DNA from 3 places in the Cupriavidus sp. 2TAF22 genome. Region 2 is predicted to be linked to each of the others. Evidence: riboswitches for the same ligand, from Rfam matches in the RefSeq annotation. Region 2 holds a riboswitch; each other region holds the start of a gene.
What was found. Region 2 has a riboswitch for glycine ahead of AB4Z48_RS34450 (D-amino acid dehydrogenase). Riboswitches for the same ligand answer to the same signal wherever they lie in the genome.
Positions count from the first base shown of each region.

Region 1: another riboswitch for glycine. It lies ahead of AB4Z48_RS25370 (D-amino acid dehydrogenase); the one in region 2 lies ahead of AB4Z48_RS34450 (D-amino acid dehydrogenase).
Region 3: another riboswitch for glycine. It lies ahead of gcvT (glycine cleavage system aminomethyltransferase GcvT); the one in region 2 lies ahead of AB4Z48_RS34450 (D-amino acid dehydrogenase).

Region 1 is NZ_JBFRFX010000023.1:61,799-68,336, reverse strand. Features, by position in the region: gene AB4Z48_RS25375 (GTPase domain-containing protein) at 1-1,346, shown strand, start outside; glycine riboswitch at 1,630-1,756, shown strand; gene AB4Z48_RS25370 (D-amino acid dehydrogenase) at 1,805-3,121, shown strand; gene AB4Z48_RS25365 (acyl-CoA synthetase) at 3,163-4,800, opposite strand; gene AB4Z48_RS25360 (Crp/Fnr family transcriptional regulator) at 4,950-5,696, shown strand; gene AB4Z48_RS25355 (AraC family transcriptional regulator) at 5,807-6,439, shown strand; gene AB4Z48_RS25350 (BON domain-containing protein) at 6,510-6,538, opposite strand, start outside.
Region 2 is NZ_JBFRFX010000047.1:5,205-11,742, reverse strand. Features, by position in the region: gene AB4Z48_RS34455 (hypothetical protein) at 1-745, shown strand, start outside; gene AB4Z48_RS34450 (D-amino acid dehydrogenase) at 871-2,124, opposite strand; glycine riboswitch at 2,274-2,373, opposite strand; gene AB4Z48_RS34445 (MFS transporter) at 2,461-3,831, opposite strand; gene AB4Z48_RS34440 (branched-chain amino acid ABC transporter substrate-binding protein) at 4,098-5,246, opposite strand; gene speB (agmatinase) at 5,359-6,336, opposite strand; gene AB4Z48_RS34430 (LysR family transcriptional regulator) at 6,462-6,538, shown strand, end outside.
Region 3 is NZ_JBFRFX010000003.1:230,973-237,510, reverse strand. Features, by position in the region: gene AB4Z48_RS05705 (protocatechuate 3,4-dioxygenase) at 1-755, shown strand, start outside; gene AB4Z48_RS05700 (UvrD-helicase domain-containing protein) at 998-3,094, opposite strand; glycine riboswitch at 3,304-3,391, shown strand; glycine riboswitch at 3,413-3,545, shown strand; gene gcvT (glycine cleavage system aminomethyltransferase GcvT) at 3,647-4,774, shown strand; gene gcvH (glycine cleavage system protein GcvH) at 4,864-5,244, shown strand; gene gcvP (aminomethyl-transferring glycine dehydrogenase) at 5,359-6,538, shown strand, end outside.

The sequences.
Region 1 (6,538 bases), on a different contig from region 2:
TGCTCGTCGTTACACCCGAACTTCCCTATCGGGCCCAGGCAGGCATATTGAGAAGGCTGCTAGACCAAGACAACCTCTGTCTCGGCAGACCATGCTGCCTGGTGGTCAACAAAATAGACCGGGACCGCAATGGAGGCGCCGGCATGCAACAGCGGATTGAGGCGGTATTGGGTAGACGCATCGGCATTCCCGTGCTCCACTGCTCGGTGGCAAAGTACTTCCATGCCAGGCAGGCCTCGGCCGGCTTCCGCGAGCGACTGCTGCGGCAAAGCAGATTGTCGGCGCTGGTGACCAGCCTTTCCGCCTGGGGAAACCAGACCGGTCAGGCGAGCCGGGCGATTGCAGCCATCAGCGCTGTGGAAGGCGTTATGCGGGATGTCATGCAATCCGGCGACGAGCCCTGCCTGCAAGCACGCATAGCCTGCGTCCAGAAGGAAATCGCCGAGCTTGAACAGGCAAGGGAACACCTGCATTCGCTCGCGCGCCTATGGCATCGGCAAGTCTATTCAACAGTACTGGGGCGTGCCGCGAAAGCAATGGAACGTCTGGACGGCACCGCCGAGGCTCCGGAGGTGCAGGCGTTCTTCACCTCCACGCTTGACCAGATGAAGGAGGACTTGAGCAAGCTTTGGTGCGAAATGGAGCGACAGCTGCACGAAATCCTTGGCGGCGCGGGGAAGCAACTCGAGAATCGCACAACGCAGGCGCTCCACATGCCGTGGTCCGGCGGCAGCTTCGCGCCAGGCACACCCGGCTCACTGGATGCCATCCGCATCCCAGCTAGCCCGGCATTGCGTCTGACGCGGCTTGTCAATAGCGCAACCGGGCCAATAGCAGGCGGACTGGAAGCCGCTTCGATAAGCACAAAGGCACTCGGCAATCTCCTCTACGAAATTGCCGGGTCCACCGGGATAAGGCTGGTCAGGACGGAGGCTCTCCGTCGAGCTGGCCTCATCACAAGAGCATCGGGAAGACTAGCGGCATTCAGCCCGTTGCTAGCAACCATCCTCGACCTCTATCTGCATTTTCGGGAAGAGAAAATCGAGGATGCCAAACGGCGCTACGTTACGGACCTGCGCCGCTCGCTTCGCGCTGCATTCAGACAGCACGCCGAAGCATCGGCGCTAGGCACCAGCAATGCCATCGAGAGGTTCGGAAACACGGCTCTGGACAACATCGCGGCAAATCTGACTGGTCAACTGAAGGATATGCTGGAACGCCAGGCCATCAGTATCGGGCTTGGCAAGCAGTCGGAAGAGGTAGCCGACCGCTGCAAAGCACTGAAGCAGCAATTGCATGATGCACTCAACGGTGCCACGCCGCGGATACCAGGCACTGCACCTTGAACCCTATTGCCATATTGGTCCGCCACCTGTAAAAGCCTGCGCTACTCGTGCCCTGCTCCCGAGCTCGCCGGCTCCAAAAATTGGCCGGCCAGACTGCTACAGAACCTTGCTACAGCGCGCGGCCCGGCGGCGGGGCGCCGCCGGGCCGCCATACTGCCCTTGCAGTCTCTCTGCAACGCGTGCTATGTTGCGGCTTCCAGGAGAACGAGACACCTCCGCCGTATCAGGTGGGTGTCTCTACCGAAGGCGTACCCCTGAAACGCTCAGGTGCAAAAGACTGGAAACCGAACAAACTGGAGAGCGCCGGACCGCACACCGACCAGGTAAGCGGCACGCGGCCGCCGAAGGGGCAAGCCGGTACCCGTGGTGGGTGCGGCGAATCTCTCAGGCAAAAGGACAGTGGGGGCAGGCAGGCCAGATGGCTTGCCTGCCCCTTTTTGCTATCCGGAGCCTGAGAAATGAAAGTCATCGTGATGGGAGCCGGCGTGATCGGCGTTGCGTCTGCGTGGTACCTGGCCCGTGCCGGGCACGAGGTCGTGGTGCTGGAGCGCAATGCGGGCGCGGCCCGGGAAACCAGTTTTGGCAACGGCGGGCAGATCTCGGTCAGCCATGCCGAGCCTTGGGCCAACCCGGCCGCGCCGCTGAAGATGCTGCGCTGGCTCGGGCGCGAGGATGCTCCGCTGCTGTTCCGCCTGCGCGCAGATCCGGCGCAGTGGTCGTGGGGACTCAAGTTCCTGCGCGAGTGCACGGCCAGTCGCTCCACCCACAACATGATCCAGCTGCTCAACCTGGGCACCTATAGCCGCGCCAGCCTGCAGGCGCTGCGCGCCGAGACCGGCATCGAGTACGACCACCTCACGCGCGGCATCCTGCATTTCTATACCAGCCAGAAGGAATTCGACGCGGCCGTCGAGCCGGCGCGCATCATGCGCGAGCTGGGCTGCGAGCGCCGCGTGATCGGGCCGGACGAAGTGGTGCGGCTGGAGCCGGCGCTGGCGAATATCGCGCCGCGTCTGGCGGGCGCCACCTATACCAGCGAGGATGAATCGGGCGATGTGCACCGCTTCACCACCGCGCTGGCCGCGCGCTGCGAAGCGCTGGGCGTGCGCTTTCGCTATGGCGTGCGGGTGCAGCGCCTGCATGCCGAGGGCGGCAGCATGCACGGGGTGGAGATTGCCGACGAGACTGGCGGCTACCAGATCGAGAGCGCGGACGCCTACGTGCTGGCGCTGGGCAGCTTCAGCCCGATGCTGGCGCGCCCGCTCGGGGTCAAGCTCGACATCTATCCGGCCAAGGGCTATTCGGTGACGCTGCCGGTGCTCGACAGCGAGCGCGCGCCCAGCGTGAGCCTGACCGACGACGAGTACAAGCTGGTGTTCTCGCGCTTTGGCGACCGCCTGCGCGTGGCCGGCACAGCCGAACTCAACGGCTATGCGATGGATCTGAACCCGGTGCGCTGCGAGGCCATCGTGCGGCGCACGCTGGAAGTGTTCCCGGGCATGAGCCGACCGGAGCTGGCGAAATTCTGGACCGGGCTGCGCCCTGCCACGCCGGGCAACGTACCTTATATCGGCGCCAGCGCCATCGGCGGGCTCTACCTGAACACCGGCCACGGCACGCTTGGCTGGACGCACGGCTGCGGCTCGGGCCGTGCGATCGCGGACATCGTCAGCGGCCGCGTGCCGGAGGTGGATTTCGCCTTTACGGGCGCGCTGCCCGCCGGTGGCACGACGCGGCCGGCGACGCTGGCGTCCGCGCAGCGGGCCGTCCACTAGCCCCCGGCCCCGGTGGCGCCGGCCGGCGCCACCGCGCGTGGCTAGACGTCGATGGCCGTGTCCGACTTGACCTTGCGGCGCAGCTCGAACTTCTGGATCTTGCCCGTCGAAGTCTTGGGCAAGGGCCCGAAATACACGGCCTTGGGCACCTTGAAGCCAGCCAGCAAGGTGCGGCAATGCGCGATCAGTTCCTCGGCCGTGGCGCTGGCGCCGTCTTTCAGCTCGACGAAGGCGCAGGGCGTTTCGCCCCACTTGGCATCCGGCTGCGCCACCACCGCCGCGGCCAGCACGGCCGCATGGCGGTAGAGCGCGTCTTCCACCTCGACGCTGGAGATGTTCTCGCCGCCGGAGATGATGATGTCCTTGCTGCGGTCCTTGATCTTGACGTAGCCGTCCGCCGTGCGCACGCCCAGGTCGCCGGTGTGGAACCATCCGCCGGCGAAGGCTTCGCGCGTGGCCTTCTCGTTCTTGAGATAGCCCTTCATGCAGATATTGCCGCGGAACATGATCTCGCCGATCTCCTCGCCGTCGGCGGCCACTGGCTGCATCGAATCCGGATCGAGCACCGCCACCCCGGCCTGCAAGTGGTAGCGCACGCCCTGGCGGGCCTTGCGGGTGGCGCGGTCTTCCTGCGACAGCGCGGCCCAGTCGTCCTGCTCCGCGCACACCGCGGCCGGGCCATAGGTCTCGGTCAGGCCGTAGACGTGGGTCAGCTCGAAACCCATTTCTTCCATCTGCGCCAGCACCGCCGCGGGCGGCGGCGCACCGGCCACCATGCCGCGCACCGGGCCGCGCAGGCCTTCGCGCCAGGCCGGCGGCGCGTTGACCAGCGCGGTGTGGACGATGGGCGCGGCACAGTAATGGGTCACGCCTTCGTCGCGCATCAGGTCGAACACCAGCTTGGGCTCGAACTTGCGCAGGCACACATTGATGCCGGCGCGCGCGGCGATGGTCCAGGCAAAGCACCACCCGTTGCAGTGGAACATGGGCAACGTCCACAGGTAGACCGCGTGCTTGGGCAGGTCCCACTCGAGGATGTTGGACACGGCATTGATGGCTGCGCCGCGATGGTGGTAGACCACGCCCTTGGGGTCGCCGGTGGTGCCCGAGGTATAGTTCAGGGCGATGGCGTCCCACTCGTCGGCGGGCCATTGCCAGGCGTAGTCGGGATCGCCCGAGGCCAGCAGGGTTTCGTAGTCGGTCTCGCCAAAGCGCGGCGCGTCCTGCGGGCCCAGCGCATCTGCCACCGCCACCACCTTCAGGCCGGGGATTTCGTTGCCGATCTGGCGCGCGAGCTCGGCGAACTCGGTATCGGCCAGCAGCACCTTGGCCTCGCCATGACGCAGCATGAAAACCAGGTTGGCGGCGTCGAGCCGGATGTTCAGCGCATTGAGCACCGCCCCCGCCATCGGCACGCCGAAGTGCGCTTCCACCATGGCCGGCGTGTTGGGCAACAGGACCGCCACCGTATCGCCCCGGCCGATGCCGAGGCCCGCCAGCGCGCTGGCCAGGCGCCGCGCACGAGCGTAGGTCTCGCGCCAGGTCTGGCGCAGCGGGCCATGCACGATGGCCAGGCGCTCGCCATAGACTTCGGCGGCGCGCGCCAGGTAATCGATGGGCGTGAGGGGAACGTGGTTGGCCGGGTTCTTGCCCAGGCCGGTGTCGAAATCGCTTGGCATTGCTTGGTCTCCGCTTGCGCCTGGCGCTGCGGGCGCCGCCGGTCGCTGTTACTTTTTGCAGGGCAAGGCTATCATCCCACACGACAAAGCTTTGTCGTCCGGATGACAGTGCCCCGCCGGGGCGCGCTCTCCGGGTTGAATCCAGATCAATGTCCAGCCATCCACCCGCGTCCTCCCAGCCCGGCCTTCCCGCACCACCCCCCGCTGCCACGCCTGCGTCGCCGGCTGCCTTGCTGTCCAGGCACGAGTGGTACGCCTCGCTCGCGCCGGCCCACCAGGCGCTGGCCGCACGGCAGGTGGTGGTCCAGGACTTCGCCGCGGGCGCCTTCGTGGCGCGCCGGGGCGAGCCGTCGCGCTACTGGATCGGGGTCGAGAACGGACTCATCAAGCTCGCCGTGTATACGCCGGACGGGCGCGGCTGCACCTTCTCCGGCGTGCCGGCCGGCGGCTGGTGCGGCGAAGGCAGCGTCATCAAGCGCGAGGCCCGCCGCTACGACGTGATCGCCATCCGCGACTCGCGCATCGCGCTGGTGCCCGATACGGTGTTCCACACCCTGCTGGCGGAGAGCCTGCCCTTCTCCAGCTTCGTGGTGCGCCAGCTCAACGAACGCATGGGGCAGTTCATCGCAACCGTGCAGAACGACCGGCTGCTGGGTGCGGATGCGCGCGTGGCGCAGGCCATCGCGCAGCTGTTCCATGCTGCGCTCTACCCGCGCACAAGCGCGGTACTGGAGCTTTCCCAGGAAGAAATCGGCCTGCTCACGGGGCTCTCGCGCCAGCGCGTCAACCAGGCATTGCGCCGGCTGGCGGCCGAAGGCATGGTCGATCTTTCCTACCAGAGCATCCGCGTGACCGACCTCGAACGGCTGCGCCACGTCGGGCTGTCGGAGCTGTAGCGCAGGCAATGGCCGGCACGATGATGGTCCGGCGTGCCGCGACACCGTACAATGCCTCTTTTCCCAAGCGGCGCGATACCCGCGCGCCGGTTGCGCCCCCTGAGCTTCGCATGGCCCTTGTCAGCAGCACCGAGCTGCGCTTGTCCCATCTGCGCTTTCCCTTTGCCGTGCACGTGGACGCCCTGCGGGGCAGCGCATGCCTGCGCGATGCCAATGCGCGGCGCGAGGTATCGCCCGGCAAGCCGTTCGTGGTGCCTGCCTTTGCCTATTTCGATTGCGATTTCCTGCCCAGGACCGGACGCGACACGGCGCTCGTGCTGCGCGCGGTGCCTGATGCGGCCTGCCCGCGCGACCATGGCGCCACCGGGAAATACTGGTCGCGTGCGCTGGCTGGCGCGATGTTCGAGCTGCCGCGGCTGCCGTGGAATGCCGCGCTGGTGTCGGAACGGTGGCAGGTAGCGCCAAGGCTGGTGCGCGCCCGCCTGTTTGCCGAGGGCGAGGCGCTGCGGGTACTGTTGCGCGAGCAGCGCGTAGCGCACGCGCTATACCTGCTGGCTACCGGCCGGCGCATCCCCGGCGACAGGCTGGCGCGTCAGGCCGGCCTCGCGCATGCAAGTGCGCTGGCGAGCGCCTGCGCCAATACCGTGGGCCCCGGCGCGGTCCGGCTGCTCAATGAAAACCTGCCGGAATCCATGCGGGCGAGCACGGCCTTCACCCTGACGGGCATCAATCTCGCGGCGTAGTGCCCGTGCCATGGCCCGAGCCCGTCCGGCGCCGGGCGTCGGGCTCCGGGCGCCTGCGCCCGACTGGCGGCTACCTGGTGACCACCTGCAGGGAGTTCG
Region 2 (6,538 bases):
CACGCCAGCGACCGGGCAACGGTTTGTGCAGGGGCTGATGGTGCCGATCGAGCCCAGAAACATCTTCTTCATGCTTCAGAGCGGCTATGCCGCAGATTTCCTGCTGAGCATGACCGTGGAGTCGCTCAATGGCGTGCGCAATCGTTCGACGGTTGCAGGGGCGATGCGCGAGGCGGATCCCGCGTTTCTGCGAGCCATCGCATTGCTGCGCGACGTGCAGGGCGCCGGCGCGTTCGGGATGCGTGTTGAGGATAGCAAGAGCAAAGGTTCAACCGCCGTCGTGCTTTTCCGGCGTGACGGCGTGACTCCCGACATCGAGGAAAAAATGACCGAGATCCGCCGCCTGCTCAGAATGCCACTGACCAGGCAGGAGTTCATCCTCCGGTATTCCCCAGCCCGCGGCGCGGACGACGAACTTGCGGTGAACAGCCGCTCGATGCTGCAAATCATGAGCGCCTTTTCCAGCTACCTGGACGTTCCGGAGGAACACATCAGAGACCACAGTGCGCTGCCTGCGGTTGCGCCGGGCACAACTGAGAGGCAACAAGGCGCCCTAAGGATTCACAGTGGCAAGGAAAGGCCCGCCGAGCCATATGCTGCGGTACGGTACCGTGGCTACTGGTTCTGGGTTGAGCAAGGCGACCTGACAACGAAACGCGCCCTTGCGGCCATCATGTTGTTCTTCACGCTGGCGGATACCGGCAGTAAGGAGTCGCAGCCGTTGATCACCATCCCAGCCCAGTAGCGCGGCTCCCCAGCACGGGGCCGCCAGTCGACGTAGGCGCAGTAAAGGAGCCCCCGGCGCCGACATGCGAAGCTCGCTCCTGCCCGGAGCGAGATACCTGACTTGCCTTGCTGTCCGACTGCCTCCTACCCAACGGGATAGCTCTCGGCGATGGTCGTGCCGATCGTTGCCGCTGTTGCAGCAGACAACGTCCATCCAAGATGGCCATGGCCGGTGTTGTAGAACACCCGTGGCGCCCTGCCTTTTGACACGCGCGGCATCATGTCCGGCATCATCGGGCGAAGCCCCGCCCAGGGGACTACGCGGGAGGTATTGATTCGGAAGTTGCGACGCGTCCATGACACGAGCGGCTCGATGCGGTCGGCTCGGATGTCTCGGTTTTGTCCATTGAATTCGGCGGTACCTGCCACGCGGAACCTGTCCTTGCCAAGTCTGCTCGTCACGATCTTTGCGCTTTCGTCGAGCAGGCTGACCCACGGCCCGTTCGCCACGCTGTCGGCATCGTCCAGGTGCACGGTAATGGAGTATCCCTTGACCGGATAGACATTGATCCTGTCGCCCAGCATGCCGGCAATATGCCGGCTGCCCACACCGGCACAAACCACCAGCGCATCGCCGGCGATCTCGTACGCGGCACCGGCGTGGACCGATGGCGACGCCACACCGTCCACCGCCTGCAGGCCGATACGCACGCCGCTGGCGGATAGGTCGATGCTTCGCACGTCCCAGCCCTGCAGGAAGCGCACGCCGCGGCGCTCGCAAGCGAGCGCCAGGCCGCGCGTGAACTTATGGATATCCCCGGTTGAATCGGATGGCGTGAAGTACCCGCCAAAGTATTGGCCTTGCAACGTCGGCTCGATCGCCCGGATCTCCTGCGGCGACACCGCAAAGCGCTCCAGTCCGCCTGCCACGAGTAGCGCGTTCGTCCTGCCCGCGGCCTCGAAAGCCGCTTTGTCATGATAGAAGTGCAGGATGCCGCGGCGCTCCAGATCGAACTGGATATTCTCCTGCTCGGCCATGGCAAAGAGATGCTGGCGGGCGGCAATCGCCAACTTCGTCGTTTCGATGGTGTTCTCCCGATAACGCGCGATGTTCGACACAAACTCCCCCATCCACGAGTATTTGTGCCACGACGGCTTCGGGTTCACCAGCAGCGGCGCGTTGCGTTTCAGCATCCATTTCAGCCCTTTTAGTATCGTTCCCGCGCTGTTCCAGACTTCCGCGTTACACGCGGAGAGCTGGCCGCCATTGGCGAACGACGTCTCCATGGCGGGATAAAGATGGCGGTCGACGACAGTCACCTCGTATCCGAGTTTCGATAGCGTGTAGGCGGTGGTGACGCCGGTAATGCCGGCGCCTATGACTATGATTTGAGACATGGCAGGGTCCTCTGTCAGGCAAAGCGATGGCCGAATCCTCGGCTTCCTACCCCATCTGTCCCGGTACCTGAGAGCTTTGGCAGCGGCCGGTGACCGGTGCCGTCCCCTTCGGTGGGCATTCCTTGCAATGCCACTCTCCAGATTCTTGAATCGACGCCACAGTCCTTTTGCCTGAGAGTTTCCGGGGTGGTTGCTCCGTCGGCGCCGGGGATGGCACGTACCATCCCCGGTCTCTCCTGCGTCGTCTTGCAGCCGCTTAGTGGCCGCTTAGCGGCCGATTTGCGGCCGGGCTGCCCGGGATCACAGCCGATGCGTCAAGCTGCGCCCCTTGCTTGCTTAGTCCGGTAACGCACCGCCCGAAGGCGTACGGCTGGCCAGGATGGCAATCAGCGACACCACCGCAGCCCCGACCAGGTACCAGGCTGGTGCAAGCTTATTGCCCGTGGCGCTGATCAGCCAGGTCGCGACCAGGGGGGCGGTGCCGCCGAACAAGGCGTTCGCGCTGTTAAAGCACAGTGCAAAGCCGCTATATCGCACGCGGGTCGGAAAACTCTCCGACAGGAAGCACGGCAGCGTGCCGTCGTTGATGGTGAGGAAGGCGCCCAGTGCCACCTGAATCAGCAAGATGCCGACGATGCTGGCGCTCGACAGCGAATGGAACAGCGGCACCGTGAAGAGCGCGAACAGGATGCAGGCGGAAACCAGCATCGTCTTCCGCCCGAACCGGTCGGAAAGCAGGCCCATCACGAAAATCATCACGACATAGCTGGCCAGCGATACGGTAGAGACCAGGAAGGACACCGAGTCGCTCATGCCGAGTTCCTTTGACAGGTACACAGGCATATAGCTGAGCAACAAGTAAAAGCCGACGGCGTTCAGGCAGGTCACGCCGAAGCCGACCAGCATGGTACGGCGATGCGAGGTGAGCAACTCGCGCAGCGGCGCCTGCGGTGCGTGATTGGCGTGCTCCATCGCGACGAACTTCGGCGTATCTTCTAGTTGAAGCCGGATGTAACGGCCAACCAGCCCAAAAGGGGCGGCCAGCAGGAACGGCACGCGCCAGCCCCATTCGAGCAACTGTCCGGAGGTCAGCACCGTATGCAGCCCGGCGACGAACAGCGACGCGAACAGCAGGCCGGCGGCTTCCGCGGCAGGGATGACACTGGTGTAGAGCCCGCGCTTGCGGTTCGGTGCATATTCGGCAAGAAAGGCCGAGGCGCCGGCGTATTCGCCTGAAGCCGAGAAGCCCTGGACCAGCCGGATGACAAGCAGCAGTACCGGCGCCCACAAGCCCACCTGCCCGTAAGTCGGCAGGAAGGCGATCAGGAAGGTCGAGCAGGACATGATCATGATCGACAGCGACAGCGTATTGCGCCGGCCGAACTTGTCGCCGAAATGCCCCCAGATCACCCCTCCGATCGGACGCACGACGAAGGACAGCGCGAATACGGCATAGGTAGCCATCAGGCTGGTGGTCGGGTCGCTCTTGGGAAAGAACACTACCGCAATGACGGTTGCAAGAAAGCCGTAGGCGGCGTAGTCGAACCACTCGATAAAGGTGCCGATAAAGCCTGCCGCGGTAGCGCGGCGCAGTACCTGCCTGGTGTCGGCATCCACGGCGCTGCTGCGGGCCTGGCTCGCCGGGTATCCCGGGCGATTGCCACCTGGTAGCACCTCCGCGCCGCGCAAGGATTTCGTGTTACTCATACTCTGTCTCCGGATTATTTTGTCCTGGTCGCGCTACGTCTATCCAGGCATGGGCTTTTGCCGCATGCAACCGGCGACCAGTCTTGTGGTGTGTCTTGTTGTGTGTCTTGTGGATCTGCTCTGTGGGTAATAAGGGGTGTTGAACTCCTTATGCAGGGTAAGAAGGCGCAGCGATACAGCGGATCGCCGATCCATCGACAAGAAAACGAAATCCCGATGCCACGGCTATGTCGCGCCCGCCGACGAGGCATGCCAGCGAACTGGCGCTACCTGTCCTGCGGCAATGGCACCAGGGCGCTGTTGCGGTAGGTGTAGATGGTGATCGGCGAATCCCGCAGGTCGCGGTTGGGGTCGAAGCGGTATCGGCCGGCCACGCCCTCCATATCGATACCCGCCAGCGCTGCCCGGTACTGCGCCGACTCGACCGAGTTGGCTGTCTTCATCGCCTGGGCTACCAACCTGAGGCCGTCATAGATAGACGCGCTGTAAGTGAGCGGATCGGTGTTGTAGCGCTTCCTGTAGTCGCTCTTGAACTGGCGCCCCGGGCCGGTGTTCTCGAGCACGGGACCGCCCTGCGGGCAGTACACATGCTCGTCCACGGCATCGCCCCCCAGCCTGGCCAGTTCGATATTGCACATCGCATCGCCACCGAGCAGATAGGCGTCGGCCATGGCGAGCCGCTTCATCTGGCTGCGCAGGGGTCCGGCCTGCGAGTAGTAGCCACCATAGAAGATGCCGTCCACCTTCATGCCGCGTATTCGGGTCAGAATCGGGACGAAGTCTACGGCCTTGTCCGAGGTGTATTCGCGGGCGACGATCTCGATGCCTTGCGCCCTGGCTGCCTTGACGAACTCGTCCGCCACACCCTGGCCGTAGGCGGTCCGGTCGTCGATGACCGCGAAACGCCTGGCGCGCAGTTTGACCGAAGCAAACTCGCCCATGCGCTTGCCAAGCTGGCTGTCATTGGCCGAGATCCGGAAGACATAGGTGTACCCGGACTGGGTGACTGCCGGGTTCGAAGCCACCGTTGCCATCACTACCCCGGCCTGGTCCAGCAGGCGGGAGATCGGGATGGCGACGCCCGAGTTGAACGGCCCGAACACCACCTTCACGTCCCCGTCCACCAGGCGCTGGGCAACCGACATGCCGGTGCGCGGATCTGCGGCGTCGTCCTCGGAGACCAGGCTAAAACGCACGGCTTTGCCGTTGACGACAAGGCCTTGCGCATTCAGTTGATCGATGGCCATGCGCAGGCCGTTTTCATTGTCCTTGCCAATGGCGGCCTGCGGGCCGGACAGTGGCCCCGTCAGGCCGACCTTGACGACCTGCTGCTCCGCAGCCATGACGAAGGACGGCAACGGGCACGCCAGCACGCCGGCGGCCAGGCCTGCCCAGAAACGAGATTGACGAAACATTGCGGCTCCCCTTTTTTGCCAGGTCGCGCGACGCCGCTGAATGGCGCGCTGCATGGCCATGTAAAGACGACGGCATGCCTGATGACGACGCGGCCCCTTTTGCGTTCAGCGCTCAGCGCGCAGCGGCGCGCTTGAGCTTGCGCTGGTGCATCACCCGGCCGATCGTGTTGAGCAAAAGCTGCGCGGCAAGGATGGCGGTGGATCCCGTATGGTCATAGTCGGGAGCGACTTCTACCAGGTCGATCCCCACCACGTCGCCCTGCTCGGCCAGGCCAGCGAACAATTCCAGACCCTCGTAGTAAGTCAGCCCGCCATGGCTCGGGGTACCTGTGCCAGGCGCGATGGAGACGTCGAACCCGTCGATGTCGATGGTCAGGTAATAGCGTACGCCCTTCGGGATGCGGTCCAGCACCCCCTGGATGCCGAGCTTGCGAAGCTGGCGCACCGAGATGATGTCCGAGCCCATCTCGCGTGCTTGGGCATACCCCTCGCGTGCAGTAGAGGACACGTTGCGGATGCCGATCTGGGTCATGCCGCTGACGACGCTCTTCTCCGCGGCGCGGCGCAAGGGGTTGCCGTGACCGTGACGCACGCCATGCCGCTCGTCGACAAAGTCCAGGTGGGCGTCGATATGGACCACGTGGAACGGCTCCTGGCCTTCGAAGGCCGCGATGCAGGGGATATTGATCGAATGATCCCCGCCTAGCACCACGGGCAGCGCGCCGGCCTTCAGGATCTTGCGCACCCCGTATTCGATGTTGGCATGGCACTTTTCGGTATTGGTATGCACCATATCGGCGTCGCCAATGTCGACCATCCTGACCTCGCTGGCCGGCATGTACACGACATCGTCCTCGAAGTCATAGGCGCCACTGTGGCCGAAGGAGAACAGCGTGGACGCCTCGCGGATCGAGCGCGGCCCGAAACGCGCGCCGGCTCGCCATTGGGTGCCACAGTCGAACGGCGCGCCGATGACCGCCACGTCGGCGTCGATGGCATCCCAGTCAAGGCAGAGCGGCGATTTGCCGAACGTGCAGATACCGACGAATGGGAGGTCGAGCCGGCCCTTCTCATATTGATTTTCAGACATCGCGTTCACTAATCCTTTCTTCGTTGATGCGGTGGGGACGAGTTCATTCTGGACAACGGCATGGTCCGGTACAATCAGAATGTTTAGAACTTCAGTTCGTTAAAATCCGAACTAAAGACGGGAACGTGAAACTCCGCGATGTGGACCTCAAGCTACTGAGAATCTTCGAAACTATCGTGGGATGCGGTGGCTTTGCCGCGGC
Region 3 (6,538 bases), on a different contig from region 2:
CTGACGATGGCCGGCGCCGCTTTCTGGGCGGCGTACTAGGCACCGGCCTGCTTGGGCTGGCCGGCGAGACCGGCGCGGCCCCGGCCGCCCCGCCACTGCTTTGCCTGCTGACGCCCGAACTGATGGAAGGCCCCTTCTATATAGACCAGGCCCTGGTGCGCAGCGATATCCGCGACCACCGGCCCGGGATTCCGATGCGGCTGCGCCTGCTCGTGGTGGACAGCACGCGCAACTGCGCGCGGGTACCGGGCGCGGTGGCCAGCATCTGGCATTGCGATGCCGGCGGCGAGTACAGCGGATACGACCAGGCCAGCCTCCAGCCGCCCGGTGGGCCGCATGATGGCAATGGTCCTCCGCACGGTGGCGCCGCGGCGCCGGCGGAGCCGGGCGGCATGCATGTCGTGCCCGACAACAAGCTGCGTTTCCTGCGCGGCGTGCAGACCACCAGGGCCGACGGCAGCGCCCAGTTCCTCACCATCTACCCAGGCTGGTACGCGCCGCGCGCGGTGCATATCCACCTGAAGATCCATCTTGGCGAACAGCACGTCCTGACCACCCAGATGTTCTTCGACGACCGGGTCAGCCGGCTGGTGCACATGGGCCATCCGGCCTACCGCGCGCGCGGCGCCTCGCCGGTGTCGACGCGGCAGGACCCGATCGCCGGCGCGCATCCCGGCATCGTGCAGGTCCACCGGTCGGGCGATGCGACCCTGTTGCTGGAAGGCGAATTCGTGGTGGGGATCGCGCGGGCCTGATGCCGGCGGGGCAGAAAAGAACGCCCCCTGGCGCGCGAGCGCGGGGGCGTCGAAACAGGGAAGAAGTCGGGCATGCCGCCCGGCCACGCTCACTCCGAAGGGACGAAGCGGCGCGGCACCCGGACCAGTAAGGCAGTCCGGGCAATCGTGATGTTAGAAGGCCGGCCCGCTGCGATCTTGTCCCGCTTGTAGGCCAATGTATCGACTTTGTACAAAGCCGGCGCGCGTGCCGTGCGTGCGGCTCAGGACGCGGCGGTCTTGCCCGGCGTGCCGAGCAGTGCCTTGAGGCCGGCCAGGCGGTCCTTGGGGCTCATGGCGGGCGTGGCGTCCGCCGGCGCGGGCGCTTCCTCGAGCTTCATCTCGCCGATAAAGCGCGAAGGTTCGCAGGAGTAGGTGTCGCGCGCGCGCTTGCGCTTCTTGCACCAGCTGATGTGCAGGCTGCGCTGGGCGCGCGTGATGCCGACGTACATCAGGCGGCGCTCTTCCTCGATCTTCTCGTCGCCGAGGTCTTCGTCCTCGCGGCAATGCGGCAGGATGCCCTCTTCCACGCCGACCAGGAACACGTGCGGGTACTCCAGCCCCTTGGAGGCGTGCAGCGTGGACAGGCGCACCGCGTCGGGATCTTCCTCGCGGCCTTCGAGCATGCTCATCAGCGCCACGGTCTGGGTCAGCTCCAGCAGGTTCTTGCCTTCGTCGCCGAAGCCGTCGGCGGTGTCGAAGCCGGTGGCCTCGCCGCCCTCGGCGGCCTCGGGCTTGGTGCCCTTGCGCTTGAGCCAGTCGAGGAATTCGAGCGTGTTGGTCCAGCGCGACTGGGCCTGGCGCTCGTCGAACGTGTCGTACAGGTAGGCCTCGTAGTGGATGCCTTCCATCATGTCGTCGAGCACTTCGGTGGCGGGATCGCTGGCGGCGCGGCCGGCCAGGCGCACCATGGCTTCGCAGAACACGCGCAGCGGCTCGAGCTGGCGCGGCTGCAGCTTGCCTTCGATGCCGCCCATCATGGCCGCTTCGAACAGCGAGACCTTGGCCTGCCCGGCGAAGGTGCCCAGCACTTCCAGCGTGGCGTTGCCGACGCCGCGGCGCGGCGTGGTGATGGCGCGGATGAAGGCGGGATCATCGTCCGGATTGGCGATCAGGCGCAGGTAGGCGCAGATGTCCTTGATCTCGGCCTTGTCGAAGAAGCTCTGGCCGCCCGACAGCACATAGGGAATGCGCTCGCGCCGCAGGATCTGCTCGAACAGGCGCGCCTGGTGGTTGCCGCGGTAGAGGATGGCGTAGTCACGGAACTGCGCGCGCCGCTCGAACTTGTGCGCCGAGAGCCGGAACACCACCGACTCGGCTTCGTGCTCCTCGTCGTTCATCGGGTTGATGGCGATGGGGTCGCCCATGCCGTGCTCGCTCCACAGCTTCTTGTCGAACAGCTTCGGATTGTTGGAGATGACGGCGTTGGCGGCCTCCAGGATGCGCACGGTGGAGCGGTAGTTCTGCTCCAGCTTGACCACCTTGAGATCGGGGAAGTCGGTCTGCAGCAGGCGCAGGTTGTCCAGCGTGGCGCCGCGCCAGCCGTAGATGGCCTGGTCGTCGTCGCCCACCGCGGTGAAGGCCGGCGCGCGCAGGTGCGAGCCGCCGGCCAGCAGCTTGAGCAGCTGGTACTGGCAGGCGTTGGTGTCCTGGTATTCATCGACCAGGAAGTAGCGCAGGCGGTTCTGCCACTTCATGCGCACCGCTTCGTCGCGCGCGAACAGCTCGGCCGGCAGGCGGATCAGGTCGTCGAAATCCACCGCCTGGTAGGCGTTGAGCGTGGCCACGTAGTTGCGGTAGACCAGCGCGGCCTGGTGGTCGTCGGCGCTCTCGGCGGTGGCGATGGCGGTCTCTGGATCGACCATGCCGTTCTTCCACAGCGAGATGGTGCTCTGCACGCTGCGGATCAGCTTCTTGTCGGTGGTGGCGAGCTGCTCCTGCACCAGGCCGAAGCAGTCGTCCGAGTCCATGATGGAAAAGCGCGGCTTCAGCCCCACGTGCTCGGCCTCGGCGCGCAGGATCTGCACGCCGAGCGAGTGGAAGGTGCTGACCGTCATCTGCTTGAGCGGAATGCGGCGGCCCTCGCGCGTGGTCTTGCCTTCCATCAGCTTGGCGATACGCTCCTGCATCTCCTTGGCGGCCTTGTTGGTGAAGGTCACCGCGGCGATATGCTTGGGCTCGAACCCCTTGTCCTCGATCAGGTGCGCGATCTTCTGCGTGATCACCCGCGTCTTGCCCGAACCGGCGCCGGCCAGCACCAGGCAGGGGCCGTCGAGATAGCGGACGGCTTCGGATTGGGCGGGATTGAGTCCGTGGGTCATGCGTTTGGCGTGGTGGCGGAAGCGGATGGCGAAATGGCTGGCGAAGACGACGCGGCCAGGGCTGCCTGTGAAGACTGCGGCACCGGGGTGATGTCCCCGCAAGCGACAGCAGCCGCAGATGTTAACACGCCGGGTTGCCGGCCCCGGGGTGCCGGTGCCGTGCCGCGCGCCACGCGTTGACAAGCCACCGGGGCTGCCTGTAGAGTCGCGCCATCCGGCCGGGAGAGCGCGCAGATCTTGCGCCGCCGAAGGGGTATCACCCGAAAACTCTCAGGCACCATGGACTGGTCGGATCGGCTTGCAATATGCACACGATGCACGCCGTACTCTGGAGAGCGGCACCCGCCACGCGCGCAAGCGACGGCGAGCGTGCCCACCGAAGGGGCGCGCAGGGCACAGGTCCACCGGACCGCCTTGTAATCTCTCAGGTATCGAGGACAGAGGGGTCATCCGCCGCGGCGGATCTGGCAGCGCCATGGCGCGCCGGGTCTGGCGGCGGATGACCCTTTTTTCGTTTTCGAACCGAGATTTCCGCCTTCCCCCGAGGACTACATGACGCTCCAGGCCACGCCCCTCAATGCCATCCACCGCGCACTCGGCGCCCGCATGGTCGACTTCGGCGGCTGGGACATGCCGGTCAACTACGGCTCCCAGATCGAAGAACACAATGCCGTGCGCACCGACGCCGGCATGTTCGACGTCTCCCACATGTGCGTGGTCGACCTGGCCGGCGCCAATGTGCGCGCCTTCCTGCGCGGCCTGCTGGCCAACAATGTGGACAAGCTGCAGACGCCGGGCAAGGCACTTTATTCCTGCATGCTCGACGAGAGCGGCGGCGTCATCGACGACCTGATCGTCTACTTCTTCGCCGAGGACCGCTTCCGCCTGGTAGTCAATGCCAGCACCGCGACCGGCGATATCGAATGGATCACCGCGCGCAACGCCGCCACCGGCAGCGGCGTCACCATCACCCCGCGCCGCGGCGACAACGCCCCCGCGGGCGCCGCGCCGCTGGCCATCGTCGCCGTGCAGGGCCCGAACGCCCGCGCCAAGGTGTGGAGCGCCTTCCCCTCCACCCAGCCCAGCGAAGCCCTCAAGCCCTTCAACGCCATCGTGGTGCAGGATCCCGCCCTGGGCGAAGTCATGGTGGCGCGCACCGGCTACACCGGCGAGGATGGTTTCGAACTGGTGGTGCCGGCCGCGAACGTGGCCGGCCTGTGGGAGAAGCTGGTCGCTGCCGGCGTGCGCCCGGCCGGCCTCGGCGCGCGCGACACGCTGCGCCTGGAAGCCGGCATGAACCTGTACGGCCAGGACATGGATATCCACACCTCGCCGCTCAACGCCGGCCTGGCCTGGACCGTGGACCTGCAGAGCGAGCGCGACTTCACCGGCAAGGCGGCGCTCGTCGCCGGCGGCCAGACCCAGCAGTTTGTCGGCCTGATCCTGCGTGAAAAAGGCGGCGTGCTGCGGGCGCACCAGAAGGTGATCACCACTGCCGGCGACGGCGAGATCACCAGCGGCACCTTCAGCCCTTCGCTGTCCCTGTCCATCGCATTTGCCCGCCTGCCGCGCGACGTTGCCCTCGGCGCCGAGGTGCAGGTCGAGATCCGCGACCGCAAACTCGCCGCGACTGTGGTTAAACTGCCGTTTGTGCGCAATGGCAAGGCACTCGTGAGCTGAACGCTCGCACCGGTCACAGCGCGCCCGCCGGCGACGGATTGCCTCCGCCCGGCGGGCGCTGAAAAAACAAATTGAATCTGGAGAATCCCATGAATTTCCCCGCCGACCTGAAATACACCGAGTCCCATGAATGGGTGCGCGTCGAAGCCGACGGCACGCTGACCATCGGCATCACCGACCACGCGCAGGACGCGCTGGGCGACATCGTGTTCCTGGAGCTGCCGGAAGTGGGCAAGTCGGTCGGCGCAGGCGACGCGCTGGCGGTGGTGGAATCGGTCAAGGCCGCTTCCGACATCTACGCGCCGGTGGCCGGCGAAGTGATCGCCGTCAACGAAGCCGCCGTCGCCGCGCCGGAAAGCGTCAATGCCGACGCCTTCGATGCGTGGCTGTTCAAGCTCAAGCCGGCCAACAGCGACGACGTCAACGGCCTGATGTCGGTGGACGCCTACAAGGCCAACGTCGGCGCCTGACGCGACACCCTGCCGCTCCCGCGAGGCTTGCCTGCCACGGGAGCGGCGACTGAAGACTGATGCACGGCGGCGCGGCTGACCACCCGCCGCCCTGCGCCCAACGAGGTTCTTGCCATGAACGCCCCCCTGCCCATGAACGCAGCCAAAGGTGCCCGGCCCACGCTGGCCGAACTGGAGGCGCGCGACGCCTTTGCTTCCCGTCATATCGGCCCCGATGCCGCCGAGCAGCAACACATGCTCAAGGTACTCGGCTACGACAGCCGTGCCGCGCTGATCGACGCCGTCATTCCCGCCGCCATCCGCCGCCGCGACGGCATGCCGCTGGGCGAGTTCACCGAGCCGCTCACCGAGGAAGGCGCCCTGGCCAGGCTGCGCGGCCTGGCCAGCAAGAACCTGGTGCTCAAGAGCTTTATCGGCCAGGGCTACTACAACACGCTGACGCCCGGCGTCATCCTGCGCAATATCTTCGAGAACCCGGCCTGGTACACCGCCTACACGCCGTACCAGCCTGAAATCTCGCAAGGCCGCCTGGAAGCCATGCTGAACTTCCAGCAGATGGTCACCGACCTGACCGGCCTGGATATCGCCAACGCCTCGATGCTCGACGAAGGCACCGCCGCGGCCGAGGCCATGACGCTGCTGCAGCGGGTCAACAAGCACGCTTCCAACACCTTCTACGTGGCCGACGACGTGCTGCCGCAGACGCTGGAAGTGGTACGCACGCGCGCGCTGCCGCTGGGCATCGAAGTCAAGGTCGGCCCCGCGGCCGACGCTGCCGGCGCCCATGCCTTTGGCGTGCTGCTGCAGTACCCGGGCGTCAACGGTGACGTGGCCGACTACCGCGCCATCGCCGACGCCGTGCACGCCGCCGGCGGCCTGGTGGTGGCCGCCGCCGACCTGCTGGCGCTGACCCTGATCGCCGCGCCCGGCGAATGGGGCGCCGACGTGGCGGTGGGCAACTCGCAGCGTTTCGGCGTGCCGCTGGGCTTTGGCGGCCCGCACGCCGGCTACATGGCGGTCAAGGACGCGTTCAAGCGCTCCATGCCCGGCCGCCTGGTCGGCGTGACCATCGACGCGCAGGGCAACAAGGCTTATCGCCTGGCCCTGCAGACGCGCGAGCAGCATATCCGGCGCGAGAAGGCCACTTCCAATATCTGCACGGCGCAGGTGCTGCTGGCGGTGATGGCCTCGATGTACGCCGTGTACCACGGCCCGCAGGGCCTCAAGCGCATCGCCCAGCGCGTGCACCGCCTCGCCGCCACGCTGGCCGCAGGCCTGGAGGTGCTCGGCTACA